DNA from 4 places in the Geminocystis sp. NIES-3708 genome. Region 4 is predicted to be linked to each of the others. Evidence: predicted binding sites of a transcription regulator. Region 4 holds the regulator's gene; each other region holds the start of a gene.

Region 1 (3,899 bases), 1.1 Mb from region 4:
TCAAAGTCGTTTTTTTTGATAGACAAAGCTGGAAATTAATTTTAAATCTAATTACTATATATCTTTTAGTGCCTCATCAAGAGAATTTTTCAAGTTAAGAAACTTCTCTAGTCTCACCATTTTGACAGTTTGGGTTACTCTAGGGTTACTGACAATTTGCATTTTTCCTTTAATACCATCCATATGTTTTGCAATACGCACTAAAGCACCTAACCCTGAACTATCAATAAAATCAATTTGTGATAAATCTAAGATTATTTGATTAGCACTCTCTTTTGTATAGCTTAATATAACTCTTTGAAATGTTGGTTCAGAAAAAGCATCTAATTGACCTAGTAAATGAAAGACTTGGCAATTTTTTTTGACTTCACGAGTACCTCTAAGACTGACTGTCAGATTTAGTTGTTCTGAAATAGCTACCTCCTTACTTTCCCTGTAGTTGATCGATTAATAGTATAATATAGCTTAAAATTTCCGATAAAGTCTAATTTTTTGCTTATTATCTTGATGAATTTTTTGTATTGTTATAATACATTATGATTAACTTTTTCTTTGCCAGTTTAACCTTAATCTCTAGTTTATTAATCTCTAATTTTGCCGTTTCTGCTTTACCACCGAAAAATGATACTCCAGAAGAAATTTTAGCCACAGAAATTATTATTGAAGCACGATCTCCTATTGATAATAAACCTTTAACGGTAGAAGAATATGCTTTATTGCAAGAAAAAATAGTTACAAATCCTTTTCCTCCTAATATAAATTCAGAATTGCGTCAAAAGATTTTTTTACTACAAATACTCAAAATGATTCGTACTATTTCACCTATCAATAATTAAAATTAAGATAATATATCTTCCACTTATTAAATTCACTATGATTAACACAGCTATCGGTAATAATATTGATTATCAAACTTTAAAAAAAGCCTTTTATGAAGCTATTAATAACAAATTAACTTTTGATTTTTCTTTACAAATAGACTGTTTTAAAGAAAATAATTATTTGGTGATTTTAATTAGTGACGTTGATGAAAATATTTTAATAGAAATTATTAATCAAATTAAAGAAGTAATTAATAGCTATCAAATTATCGATGATTTTTTAATTTGTAATTTCGATAATACAGATAATGTTTATTTTAATTCTCAAGAAAATAATGATGTTATTAATCAAAATGAATTATTATTAAAAGCTGGTAAAAAATATATTTCTGCTAATTTTTCTGTTAGTTTTATTCTCTTGATTTTAGGTATTATTTCTTTAGGTACAATTGGTATTTTTTATTATTTTACTCGTCCCTGTGTCATCGGTAATTGCGAATTGATAACCACAACCGAAACTTCTATTTCTTCTTCATTTAAAAATCAATCTCAAGATTTAACTGAAACAAAAATAAAAGAGTTACAATTAAGTTTAATTAATGGCATTAATGATTTAAAACGCATTCCCTTTTGGTCAAAATCTTATGATAATGCAAATTTATTAATTAAAGATTATCAAAATCAAGTTGAACAATTAGATAATTTATTAGTGGCTTTAAAATCAGTAGATACAGCTGAAACTGTAAGTAAAAATTTACCTTTATCTTTAGATGAATGGAATCGTGTTAAAGATTTTTTTAACGAAGCTATCACAATTATTAATCAAATAAATATAGAAGAATTAGATAGTTATAAGCAAAAAAAAATAAATATTTATAATAATAAATTACAGCTAATTGATCAAAACATTAGTCAAGAAAAACAAGGTAATGAATTATTAAGTAAAGGAAAAACAATAGCAACAGATATTGAAAATCAACAAACACAAGTCACTAATTTATCAGAGTTGGAGAATCTACAAAAAAATTGGCAATTAGCTATCAAAACAATAGAATCAATTCCTGAGCAAACTAATGCTTATCGAGAAAAAGATGCGACTTTAAAAAATTATTTGCAAAAACTTATCGAAGTTCAAAATAAAATAAATGAAGAAAAAGATGCTTTAAATATTAAAAAAGAAGCAGAAGAAAAAATCAAATTAGCCAAAGAATCTCAAAAAAATAATCAATGGACAAAAGCCGTTTCATTATGGCAAGAAGCGATTTCTTTATTAAAAAAAGTTCCTTCAGAGGTTTTAGCAAAAAAAGAAATAACTGACTTAGAATCTAGTGCTAGTAAACAATTAATAATGGCAAAATCTGAATTAAAACAAGCAGTAACAAGGGAAGAAATTAAACAAGAATTGATAAAGATCTGTAAAAATACTGAGGAGATTTGTACTTTTAATGTCAGTAAAGAAAGTGTTAAAGTTTTTTTAACAGATAAATACTTACAGAAAATTGCTTCCTTATCAGCGGTGACAAAATTAACGAATAATATAGAGCAAGAAAAACAGATTAGTACTCATATAAATCAAGTGGAAAAGAACTATAAGTATATCAATGCTAAATATAAAATTCCTGTAGAAGTATATAATCCTCAAAGACAATTAATTATGATTTATAGTAAACCAATTTAAAGCCCTATTTTTTGAAATTTTTAAATAAATATCTGTAAAAATTGATGCTAAATGTTATGGTTTATATCCTTTATAATAGTCAAGTTAAAATTTAGGTGAGGATTATGTTCAAAAGTAAAACTAAGCAGAAAAAAATTAAATTAATTATTCAGAAAATAAAACAATCGTCTAGTTGGCAAGGTTGTCTTCTTTTAAGTGTTATTTTGCTTCTTTCTTCTAGCTATGCGGTGTATGCTCAAGAACCTTCTCAAGATTTACAATCTATCACTGGAGAATTAAGAGTTGGTTTAGACACCCTTTGGGTAGTATTAGCATCTATTTTAGTAATATTTATGAACGCTGGTTTTGCTATGTTAGAAACTGGTTTTTGTCGTCGTAAAAATGCAGTCAATTTATTATCTAAAAATTTGATTGTTTTTGCCGTCTCAACTATCGCTTTTTGGGCAATCGGTTTTAGTTTGATGTTCGGTGATGGCAATAGTATTATGGGACTACAAGGATTTTTTCTTAATGGAATTGATAATAGTCCAGCTACAGGAGATGCTTATAAAGGGGTTTATAGTGCTTTGAATTGGACAGGAGTACCTTTAGCCGCAAAATTCTTATTTCAAGTAGCATTTGCAGGTACAGCCGCAACAATTGTCTCTGGTGCAGTGGCGGAAAGAATTAAGTTTATTGATTTTGTTTTATTTAGTTTTTTATTAGTGGCGATCGCTTATCCCATTGTTGGTCATTGGATATGGGGGGGCGGATGGCTACAAAAATCAGGATTTCAAGATTTTGCAGGTTCAACGGTAGTGCATTCTGTAGGAGGCTGGGCTGCATTGACAGGAGCAATTATACTAGGACCTAGATTGGGAAAATATCAGAAAGATGGAGGAATAATACCATTACCCGGTCATAACCTTAGTATCGCAACATTAGGATGCTTTATTCTCTGGATTGGTTGGTTTGGCTTTAATCCTGGATCAACTATGGCTGTAGGAGAAAATATTGCTTATATTGCAGTAGTGACAAATTTAGCGGCGGCATCAGGAGCAATTACTGCTACAGTTAGCAGTTGGGTTTTAGCTGGAAAACCAGATTTATCTTTAAGTATTAACGGTATCTTATCAGGATTAGTGGCAATTACCGCCAGTTGTTCTATGGTGAGTTATGGTAGTGCCGTTACCATTGGTGCATTAGCTGGAATTTTAGTTGTTTTTGCTGTTTATTTATTAGATAGTTTAAAAATAGATGATCCTGTAGGTGCAGTATCAGTACATTTAGTTAATGGTATTTGGGGTACAATTGCTTTGGGATTATTTGCTGACGCTAATATTACCAAGAATCCAGACATCGCAGGATTATTTAGTAGTGGAAGTTTAAACTTATTAGGCATTCAATTATTAGGTATTGTC
Region 2 (3,899 bases), 1.7 Mb from region 4:
TTTTCTACTTCAAAATCATAAATTTTTTGTGTCCCAATTTCAAAAGGACTATCTACTAAAGTATCAAAATTATCAGCTAAAAAAGTATTTTCTAAGGACTGTATTTTCGGTAAAGATGTTGATATTTGCCAATGAGATTGAGGAGGATTAATCGTAATTTTTAGAGGTAAATTTTCATAATTAGGAATATAAAAAAATAATGCTGCACCATTAAAATAACCATGGGTACTATCTAAATGATTAGTTCTCACTGTTAAGTCATTAGCATAAATTTGATATTTAATTGTTATTTGAGATTGTTCTAGTGTATCGATTAACCAATGATTTTTTGCTTTTTTTTCCCATATTAAATTACTATTATTATCAGTTAAATGAGCTGTAAAATTTTGTAAGTGTCGAGAATATTCTCTTACTAAATAAGAGCCGGGAGTCCATACTGGCATTTTTAAATCTAGGGTTTTTTCTTGCCAATTATCAATATTTAATGTTACCTCAAATAAATGAGATTCTGGACAAGACATGGAAACAAAGTAGTGGATATTTGGACTATTTTTTTTCATTTTTCTTATTAAATCATAATTAATTATTTATTTAGACAAAGAAGATTTTTGCCTCAATTATTCATCGTTGGTAGCTAATTATTCATTATTCATTACCTAACTTTCCAATAATATGATGAAGTTGTTTTATGTTAGAGATATAAAGGATATGATCATGATATTTAATAGAAATCAAGCCTTTATTTTTTAATTTCGTGATAATTAGTTCACATTCTTCTAAACTTAATTGAGCTAAATTAGCTAAATCTTGTGATTGAAAATGATAAAGTTTTACCCCTGTTTCTGTTATTTCACCATATTTATCTGCTAGGGAAATCAAAACAGTAGCTAATCTTACTTTTCCTGTCTGACGATGAAATTGACAATATTTTTGAAATTCAGTAACTCGACTTACCATCAATTTTAAGAAACGGTTTTGTATTTGAGAATCCCGAAATAATATCTGAAGAAATCTTTGTGCAGAGATGGTAAATACTTCTACCGCAGAAATCGCTACTACTTGACTATTACCATTTAGAGTGCTTAAAATACCAGCTTCACCAACACATCCACCTTTCCCAATAATTTCTACCGTTACAGTTTCTTCAGTGTAAATATTTTCTAGTTTTACCCATCCAGAAACTATTAAATATATAGCTTTACCCCAGTCATCTTCAGTAATAATCCTTTCTCCTGATTCATAATTATCACTTTCTCCCATGGATAAAAGCCATTCCAAGGTTTCTGTATTAAGGTTATGAAATAACGGAAAAAGATCGCTAATTTCTTGCGTCTCCATGAAATATTAATTAAATATAAGAACTTGATTTTAAGATCTTGAACTACTGCATTCTACTCGATTTGGTCTATGAACATCAACTAATTAAGAATCATCAATTATTGAAGGGAATTGAAATCTTAAGTTTTCCTTACATAGTCTTTACTTTAATTGGTAAAAATGTAAAAATAGATACAGAAAGAAAAAAGATGTTAAAACTCATAAAATAAAAACATATAACCTTAGGAGAAAATAATATGAAAATGAAATATCGTGGTACTCAATATAAATCTGAAACTTCTTTATTAGAAATGAAAGAAAGTGACATTATTGGTAAATATAGAGGCAATAAATGTAATTATAAGTTACCCAGACATATTCCACAACTTCAACCCAAACTGTTTTTAACTTATCGTGGTGTTAGTTACAGTACTTGTCCAAATGCTACTCCCGTAATGACCAACTCCGAAACTCCTGTAGTTGCGATCGCACCTCATTCTCGCATTGTCAGCAATTTTCCCGAATCTAATTTAGAGCAAGTGCATCTATATAATTTGAGACAAAATTTAGAAAGAAGAATCAAAGTAGCAGAAAATAGTCATAATGATTATTTATTAGAAATGCTGAAAAAAGAATCTCAAGAATTAGCGATTAAATAATTAGGAACATAGGAATTAGGAATGAGAAATATTACCCATTACCTATTACCTATTACCTAATAATTTTAAAGAGGACCTAAACCGACTTTAGGGGCATAGACGGCACGATCTCCTAATTCATGTTCAATACGCAATAAACGGTTATATTTAGCAACCCTTTCACTACGACATAAAGAACCTGTTTTAATTTGTCCTGCACGAGTAGCTACAGCCAAATCAGCGATGGTAGTATCTTCGGTTTCTCCAGAACGATGACTGATAACAGAACTATAACCTTTACGGGTAGCTAATTCAATAGTTTGGAGGGTTTCTGTTAAAGTACCGATTTGATTGAGTTTGATCAAGATAGAGTTAGCAATCCCTAAATCAATACCTTTTTGTAAACGGGTGATATTCGTCACAAATAAATCGTCACCCACTAACTGAATTTTAGAGCCGAGTTTTTCGGTGAGTAATTTCCAGTTATTCCAATCATCTTCATGTAAAGCATCTTCAATCGAGATAATAGGATATTTACCGACTAAACCTTCTAAATAATCGATAAATTCGATAGGGGAATGATTAGAGCCGTCATAATTATATTGACCATTTTTGTAAAATTCACTAGCGGCAACATCCATCGCTAAAGCAACTTCTTCACCGGGTTTATATCCAGCAGATTCAATGGCTTGAATCAATAAGTCTAAAGCCTCTTGATTAGAACCTAAATTAGGTGCATATCCCCCTTCGTCACCTACCCCTGTGAGGAGATTTTTTTCTTTTAAAACTTTGCTTAAACAAGCAAAAATTTCCGCCCCCCAACGTAAACCCTCAGAAAAAGTTTCTGCACCTACAGGCATAATCATAAATTCCTGAAAATCTACGTTATTGTTAGCATGAGAACCGCCGTTAAGCACATTCATCATGGGTACTGGTAAAACATTAGCTAAAGGACCACCTAAATAACGATATAAAGGAACTCCTAATTCTCCTGCGGCGGCTTTCGCATTGGCTAAAGATACGGCTAAAATCGCATTAGCACCGAGATTTTTTTTATTCGGTGAACCATCAAGATTAATCATTGCCGTATCAACGCCCACTTGATCAAAAGCATCGAGATCGAGTATCGCTGGTTCAATTTTGTCAAGAATATTATCTACTGCTTTTAAAACACCATTGCCACCGTATCTTTTCGGATCGCCATCTCGTAACTCATGGGCTTCAAAACTACCCGTAGAAGCACCACTAGGCACTTGTGCTAAACCGACAACACCACTTTCTAAACGAACTTCTGCTTCTACAGTGGGCCTTCCACGAGAATCTAAAATTTCCCTAGCAGTAATTTCTTCAATTAACATTGATTGTTGTTCTAACATGAATACACCTACCTATTAAACCTTAGAATTATTGAATAAAATCTACACCAATGATACTCTTAGAATCGTCAAAAATCACGAAGATTTGTTCTTTATTTTGACTAAATTCTAAGTCCATAATTACTATATCCGTATCGTCACTTTTTGAAGCACTTCTAACTGTAGTAGTCGTAATTCCTTTAAATTCTCCTTTGCCTTCGGTAAAACTATTCCAGCGAGATTGTAACTGTTGAGGAAAAATCTTTTCTTTTAAAAAGGGATGAAGATAAGCCCTAGCTTCAGCAGAATCACTGCTCACAAGGGAATTGATAAAGTTACGGGAAATAGTATCTATATTTTGAGAAGTAGGAATATCTAAGCCGATAATTTCTTGTTGATCATTGAAAATAATTACCCAATCCTCTGTTATTTTGTCAAAGTTAAGAGTAAAAATAGCCAAATCACTACCGGGGGTAATCATTACTTTAGACTCTTGGATATTTTTAAATTTACCATTTCGTTGAATAGTCTCATCCCAATTTTTTTTAATTAGCTCTTGAGAAATTTCTCCTCGTAATTGAGGTGACAA
Region 3 (3,899 bases), 1.0 Mb from region 4:
CAAGCATCTCTTTCTTCCACTAACCAAGGTTGTCCTTGAAAGGGAGTTAAACTATTATCAATATTTGTCATTATATCTTGACCTTGCATACTTAGATTCGTTATATTACTACCTATTGGTTATTAAAACTTAGTAACAAAGAATACACTGGTTTTACTATATTTATAACCATCGATCGTGATTGCTTCTATTATAAAGAATTGTTAAGTATTTTTTAAGATTTGCGACTATTATTTTTCTTGATATTATGAAGATGTATGGTGTTGATATATAGAATCATGATTTTCAAAAAAGGGAATCAGAGAGGTTTAGGATTTTACTGTAGCTCCAAAATCTGATATTAATAAATCTTTTAAAACTGATTTGAGATCATCACAGGGAATACTTTTTTGTGTCACACTGCCTAAATGAGCATCTTTGCCGACTTTTCCTCCTGTAAATAAATTAACACCTTCTACTACTTGTCCATCTTTTTTAGCTTTTGTTCCCATTAAACCTATATCACCTGCTTGAGCTTGTCCGCAAGAGTTGGGGCAACCTGTCCAATGAATACGTACTCTTTCAGGTATATTTAATTCCGTATCTAATTCTTGGGCTAATTTCAATCCTCTTTGCTTAGTTTCTACTAAGGCAAAATTACAATAACGAGCACCTGTACAGGAAATGAGCGATCGCACTAGAGGAGAAGGATTGACGGGATATTGTTGTAAAATAGGTTCAGCTAAAAAGGCTTCTACTTTTTCATCAGCGACAAAAGGAATAATAAAATTTTGCTCTACAGTTGCCCGAATTTCACCATTACCATAAACATCTGCTAAACGAGCTATATCATACATTCCCTGAGCGTTTAAATGTCCTACGGGGATATGTATGCCAATATAACTATAACCCTCTTGGATTTGAGGATGGACTCCTAAATGATCTCGTTTTTCCATAGTATATTCATCTTTCGGGGCGGCAAAATAGAGAGATTTACCTAACTTTTTTTCTACTTCTATGCGAAATCGATTCATACCCCATTTATCAACCAACCACATTAAACGAGATTTACCCCGATTTTCTCTTAAACCTTCCTCTAAGCCATTTTCACTATAAACTTTTAAAATAGCTGCGGATAACTCGATGACTTCATCGTTAGGTTTCACCCAGACATCCATAGGTATCGCTTCTGCACAACGTTGAGCTGATAAATAACCACCAATTAAGACATTAAAGCCAAATTCACCATCTTTAAAAGCAGGAATAAAAGCAATATCATTAATTTCTGCATGGATAGAATTATCCCTAGCACCATCAACGGCAATATTTAATTTGCGGGGTAAATTGCTAAACTCATAACTACCCTGCCCTTTATTAGTGATTAAATCCTGTAACTTTTGATTTAATTCCCTGGTATCAAATAATTCATCAGGATCAATTCCCGCTACAGGCGAACCTGTTAAATTACGAACATTATCCATCCCAGACTGAATGGAAGTCATACCCACCGCCTCTAATTTTTGGAAAATGTCGGGAATATCTTCTAAATGAACACCCCTTAATTGTATATTTTGACGAGTGGTAATATCTGCACTGCCATCATCTCCGTAACGTTCAATAATCTCTGCCAAAGTACGCATTTGTTCACTACTAAGAATCCCATTAGGTATACGTAATCGCAACATGAATTTGCCCGGTGTTACAGGACGAAAAAAAATACCTAGCCACTTTAAACGTATAATTAAATCATCTTCTTCCATTGCCTCCCAACCCATTTGAGCAAAAGATTCTAACTCTTGTTTCACATCTAAGCCATGTTTTGCTGCTTTAACTTTTTCAATTTTATTTAATTTAACTTTTGTATTAGTAGCAATCGTCATGCTGTAACCTCTTTTAATATAGATTTAGGATATTGATTAAATAATTGATTTACGAGTTTAATTAGTAAGTCTTATGAACAACAGATTATAAATTTAGCTCTTAATATTTTGTAACGTTTAATACTGAATATCCTTATACAAACCACTTTTGCATAAATTTTATGGATTTTTTACATCGAAAATAATAACAAAAAAAGTTAAAAAATAACTATAAAAAATGATTTTTGGTTAGTTTTAATTATAAATATTGTTTTTACTTTAAAATACTTAACTTTATGATAAATTTTACTGAAACAAGATGTATAAAACTCAAAAAATCCGTTATTTTTCAAGATCTGTGCAAAATCTCAGTAAAATAGATTGATTATCTAAAAATAAAAAAAGAAGGAGATAATTTTGGTTAATATAGTATCATTTAAAACTACAAAATCAGAACAAATTTTTACCGCCGCTCAAAAACTCATGCCAGGAGGTGTAAATTCTCCCGTGAGGGCTTTTAAATCTGTAGGTGGACAACCTATTGTTTTCGATAGAGTCAAAGGGGCTTATATTTGGGATGTGGATGAAAATAAGTATATCGATTATGTTGGCTCATGGGGACCTGCAATTTGTGGACACGCTCACCCTGAAGTTATTGCTGCCTTACATGAAGTTTTAGAAAAAGGTACAAGTTTTGGAGCACCTTGTGTCTTGGAAAATATTCTCGCTGAGATGGTTATTGATGCCGTGCCTAGCATTGAAATGGTTCGTTTTGTCAATTCGGGTACTGAGGCTTGTTTGTCCGTGTTACGCTTAATGCGTGCTTATACAGGTAAAAATAAGATCATCAAATTTGAAGGATGTTATCATGGTCATGGTGATATGTTTTTAGTACAAGCAGGTTCTGGAGTTGCAACCCTTGGTTTACCTGATTCTCCCGGTGTACCTAAATCCGTTACCGCCGACACTTTAAATGCTCCCTATAACGACTTAGAAGCGGTTAAAAAGCTATTTGCTGAACATAAAGGAGAAATTGCTGGGGTTATTTTAGAAGCTGTGGTAGGAAATTCTGGCTTTATTCCTCCTGATGCTGGTTTTCTTGAAGGTTTAAGAGTTATTACTCAAGAAAATGACGCTTTATTAGTATTTGATGAAGTAATGACTGGTTTTCGTATTGCTTACGGTGGTGTACAAGAAAAATTTGGTGTTACTCCTGATTTAACTACTTTAGGCAAAGTTATCGGTGGTGGGTTGCCCGTTGGTGCTTATGGTGGTAAAAAAGAAATTATGGCATTAGTTGCACCATCAGGTCCTATGTATCAAGCTGGAACTTTATCAGGTAATCCTTTAGCTATGACAGCAGGTATTAAAACTTTAGAATTATTGCAAAAACCCGGCACTTACGAATATTTAGAAAAAATTACTAATCAATTAATTACTGGTTTATTAGACATCGCTAGAAAAGCAGGTCATGAAGTAACTGGTGGTAATATTAGCGGTATGTTTGGACTATTTTTTACTGGTAATCCTGTCCATAACTATAGTGATGCAAAACACGCTGATACGGTTAAATTTGGACGTTTTCACCGAGGAATGTTAGAAAGAGGAATTTATTTAGCACCTTCTCAATTTGAAGCTGGGTTTACTTCCATAGCTCATACAGAAGCTGATATTCAACAAACTTTAGCTGCCGCCGAAGAAGTACTTAATACAATTAATAATTAACAATCCTCTAGTCTTTCTGTCTCTTACCTTCATCGAAAAATTTATGTAAAATTCAGGTAAGGTATAAGTTACAAACAATTTTTAGATTCTGTGGTTATGATTTCTACTTTTTCATAACCCGCAGTTTGCATTAATTTAGTAATTAAAATTATCGCTTTTTCGTTGGCTTGATCTAATATTTTCTGCTGACAGGCGGTTTCTTTTATTTTTGCTAACGTTTGACGCTGTGCCTGAGTTTGTAATTCTGGAGCAACATCAGGACCTAAATTGAGAAAACCTCGATCATAATCATATACTTGAGATTGATTTACATCGATTTTTTCGTCTAAAATTTCT
Region 4 (3,899 bases):
CTTGCAAGAATTTCCTAATGTGATTAATATTCATCACTCTTTTTTACCAGCATTTATTGGAGCAAAACCTTATCATCAAGCCTATAGTAGAGGAGTTAAAATTATTGGTGCAACAGCACATTATATCACCGAAGATTTAGATGCAGGACCAATTATTGAACAAGATGTTGTTAAAATTAGTCATCGAGATACCGTAGAAGATTTAATTAGAAAAGGTAAAGATTTAGAAAAAATCGTCTTAGCTAGAGGGGTACGATTACACTTACAACATCGAGTTTTAGTCTATGGAAATCGTACCGTAGTTTTTGCTTAAAATAGTTAGGGTGTGATGAAAAAGTTTTTCAGTGAGGTAGGCAATGAGTAATTGCTTTTATTCTTAAAAAAATAAGATATATTTTTTAGAAATAGTATTAAAAAACCTCTTTTTAAAACCAAAAACTCTATTTTTGCACGTTTTTTGTGTTAATGTAGTATTTATAAAACCAAGAATTTAAAAGGCTTTCTACTTTTTCAGCAACCCCTAATTAATTAACCTTGAGTCATACCCATAATTTCATAACCAGCATCGACATAGATAACTTGTCCTGTAATACCACTAGATAAATCACTACAAAGAAAAGCGGCAGTATTCCCTACCTCGATCTGAGTCACAGTACGGCGTAAAGGTGCAACTGCTTCTACATGATGAATCATATCTAAAATACCACCAACGGCGGAAGATGCTAAAGTACGAATAGGACCAGCAGATATAGCATTTACTCTTACATTTTGACTACCTAATTCAGAAGCTAAATAACGTACACTCATTTCTAAAGCGGATTTAGCAATTCCCATGACGTTATAATTGGGAATTACTTTTACCCCTCCTAAATAGCTTAAAGTTACAACACTACCACCTGAGCGCAAAATGGGTTTAGCCGCTTGTACTAAACGAGTAAGAGAATAGGCACTAATATCAAGGGCAGTTTTAAAACCTTCACGAGAAGTATTACTGAAATCTCCTGCTAAATCTTCTTTCCCAGCAAAAGCTAAACAGTGAATTAAAATATCAATATGTCCCCATTTTTCCTTAATTTGAGCAAAAGTTTCATCAATTTGAGCATCATCTTGTACATTGCAAGGAAGAAAAATACTAGGTTTTAAAGGTTCAACTAATTCTCCTACTTTTTTTTCAAATCTTCCTTTCTCATCGGGAAGATAAGTCACACCAATATTTGCACCGGCTTTGTGTAATTGTTGAGCAATACCCCAAGCGATGGATTTATTATTGGCAATACCTGTTATAAGGGCGTTTTTGTTGGTTAAATCTAACATATTCTTGATTTTTTCTCTATTTTTCTGTAATATCTGACAATAATTCGCTAAACTAATTAAGTTATAGATAGTTATCTAGTTTACAATTACCTATTTTCTTATAGAAAGTGTCGTTTACACGATCAATCATTAAATATTATTCCGTAACTATCCCCCTATGCAATCAGTATCAAATCAAGAACAACCTTTAGCTTCTGTATTTCGTCAAATTGGTGTCGGAATTTATACCCCTGTAGTGGAAAGATTTGAGCGTGGTAAAACCATCTTTTTTCCCGGTGATCCCGCCGAAAGAGTATATTTTTTAATGAAGGGTGCTGTCAAATTGTCACGGGTATATGAAGCAGGAGAAGAAATTACGGTAGCTTTACTACGAGAAAATAGTGTATTTGGCGTTTTGTCCTTAATTACTGGACAAAAATCAGATCGTTTCTATCATGCTGTGGCTTTTACTCCCGTAGAGTTATTATCTGCTCCCATTGAGCATTTTCAAAGATCTTTGAAAGATAATCCAGAATTGTCTCGTTTAATGCTACAAGGACTCTCTTCTCGGATTTTACAAACGGAATTAATGATCGAAACCTTAGCTCATCGTGATATGGCTTCTCGCTTAGTGAGTTTTTTATTAATTCTTTGTCGAGATTTCGGTGTACCTAGCCTTAATGGTATTACCATCGATTTAAAATTATCTCATCAAGCCATCGCCGAAGCAATAGGCTCAACCCGTGTGACTGTTACCAGATTATTAGGAGAATTAAGACAAGAGGGGATGATTTCTATTACCAAAAAGAAAATCACTGTACATAATCCCGTTGCTTTAAGTCAACAATTTGCATAATAAAAAAAGGGTAATTAATTTTTTCTTAGTCTCCTAACTGAGTTTGATCTAAAAATAGGTGACGATTGACTTGGAAGATAAGTTGACAGGGAAACAGGGACATTATATTTTTTGTGAATGAACAAAATTCTTTCCGAAATCGGCAAATATTGGTGGTTTTTTTATTTGTCCACCTGTCTTATGTTCACAATTTTTCTTCTGTCGAACGGAGGTAGTCTCTTCATTTCCTCGTATTTTCTTTCCCGAACTCCCATCAAATAAGGTTAAACTATATAAATGGTGTGAATAAAATTTGTTAGGAGTGATGGAACTCTATTTTATATGACAAGTGCCTATATTTTGATTCTGGCAATGTTAATCTTAGGAGGCTTAATTGCGGCATTAGGCGATCGCATTGGTACAAAAGTAGGTAAAGCGAGACTAAGACTATTTCAACTACGCCCGAAACAAACTGCAATAGTCATAACGATTGGAACAGGAATATTAATTTCTGCTTCTACATTAGTAATTTTATTTAGTTTAAGTGAGTCTTTACGACAGGGTATTTTTCAATTAGATGAAATCCTCAAGAAAAGAAGAGAAATTACAGCTCAATTAGAAAAAGTTCAAGTAGAAAAAAACAGAGCGGAAACGGAATTAAAAGAAGCTCAAAAAAGACAAAATTCCGTGCGAACACTTTTAAATACTACAGGAAAAGAATTAAAAAATACTCAAACTCAACTTAAAACTATTTCCACTCAAACAGAAAAATTAAAATTAGAATTAAAGACAATTATTGGAGATAAAAAAAAATTATTAGAAGAAAAAGAGCAGATAGAAAAACAAAGTCAAATACTTGAAAAATCTATTATTGAAAGAGATAATGACTTACAAAATAAACAAATACAAATAGAAGAACAAGAAAATATTTTACAAAAACAGGAACAAAGTTTAATACAATTACAAAACAAACAAAATAAACTACAATCAGATATAAAATCCAGAGATGAACAAATTTCTAAATTAGATAAAAATATCTCTGCAAAAGATCAAATTTTAAAAAATAAAGAAAATGAATTATTATCCTTAGAAAAAGAACTCGCATTTTATCGTCGAGAAGTAGAAATCTTAGAACAATATTATCAGACTTATCAAGATTTAAGAGAAAGACCTATTGCTGTTGTTAAAGGACAAGTATTGACTGTTACCTTAGTTAAAACTGATAGAAGTACGAATTTAGAAGAATTAATAGATGGTATTTTAAACGAAGCTAATCGAGGAGTAATGTTAACTTTAGGTTATGGAAATAAGTTTCCGAATCAAAGATTTGTACAAATAACCAAAGCACAAGTACAACAAATCAAAGATCAAATATCTCAAAACGGAGAGTATTTAATCAGAATTTTATCGGCAGGAAATTATGTACAAGGAGAAGAAAATGTCAGAATTTTTGCTGATGTAACTCCTAATCAGAAAGTTTATGCGAAAAATGAACAAATAGCTTCTATTACTTTTGATAAAAATGATTTAAAAAATAATGAATTACAAGAAAAACTCGATTTTTTAATTTCCGTTAGTCAATTTCGTGCCAGAAGAGAAGGAGTATTAGGTAGAATTTTTATTGGAGATGGTAAGATCATCTCTTTAATTAGTTTTATTCAAGAACTACAATTAACAGATCAATCAGTGGATGAAATTATCGCTATAACAGCAAATGAAACCTATACAGCAGGACCATTACAAATTAATTTAGTGGTTATTTCTGAAGGTA

What was found. Region 4 encodes NtcA, which controls nitrogen genes in cyanobacteria. Its sites were predicted from a motif close to TTTGTANCNNNNGNTACAAA; they were not measured.
Region 1: a site for NtcA is predicted at 2,531-2,550, ahead of GM3708_RS13310 (ammonium transporter). Genes of this name have one in related genera too.
Region 2: a site for NtcA is predicted at 1,497-1,516, ahead of GM3708_RS00800 (DUF4278 domain-containing protein). Genes of this name have one in related genera too.
Region 3: a site for NtcA is predicted at 1,967-1,986, ahead of GM3708_RS13040 (ferredoxin--nitrite reductase). Genes of this name have one in related genera too.

Annotation. Positions count from the first base shown of each region.
Region 1 is NZ_AP014815.1:3,031,343-3,035,241, reverse strand. Features, by position in the region: gene GM3708_RS13325 (STAS domain-containing protein) at 55-396, opposite strand; gene GM3708_RS13320 (hypothetical protein) at 537-836, shown strand; gene GM3708_RS13315 (hypothetical protein) at 874-2,499, shown strand; gene GM3708_RS13310 (ammonium transporter) at 2,604-3,899, shown strand, end outside.
Region 2 is NZ_AP014815.1:195,475-199,373, reverse strand. Features, by position in the region: gene GM3708_RS00810 (M61 family metallopeptidase) at 1-560, opposite strand, end outside; gene GM3708_RS00805 (Crp/Fnr family transcriptional regulator) at 646-1,338, opposite strand; gene GM3708_RS00800 (DUF4278 domain-containing protein) at 1,575-1,976, shown strand; gene eno (phosphopyruvate hydratase) at 2,042-3,331, opposite strand; gene GM3708_RS00790 (DUF3887 domain-containing protein) at 3,360-3,899, opposite strand, start outside.
Region 3 is NZ_AP014815.1:2,968,014-2,971,912, forward strand. Features, by position in the region: gene gltB (glutamate synthase large subunit) at 1-89, opposite strand, end outside; gene GM3708_RS13040 (ferredoxin--nitrite reductase) at 309-1,859, opposite strand; gene hemL (glutamate-1-semialdehyde 2,1-aminomutase) at 2,256-3,563, shown strand; gene GM3708_RS13050 (DUF4230 domain-containing protein) at 3,632-3,899, opposite strand, start outside.
Region 4 is NZ_AP014815.1:1,942,782-1,946,680, reverse strand. Features, by position in the region: gene purU (formyltetrahydrofolate deformylase) at 1-313, shown strand, start outside; gene fabI (enoyl-ACP reductase FabI) at 529-1,314, opposite strand; gene ntcA (global nitrogen regulator NtcA) at 1,472-2,149, shown strand; gene GM3708_RS08560 (DUF3084 domain-containing protein) at 2,471-3,899, shown strand, end outside.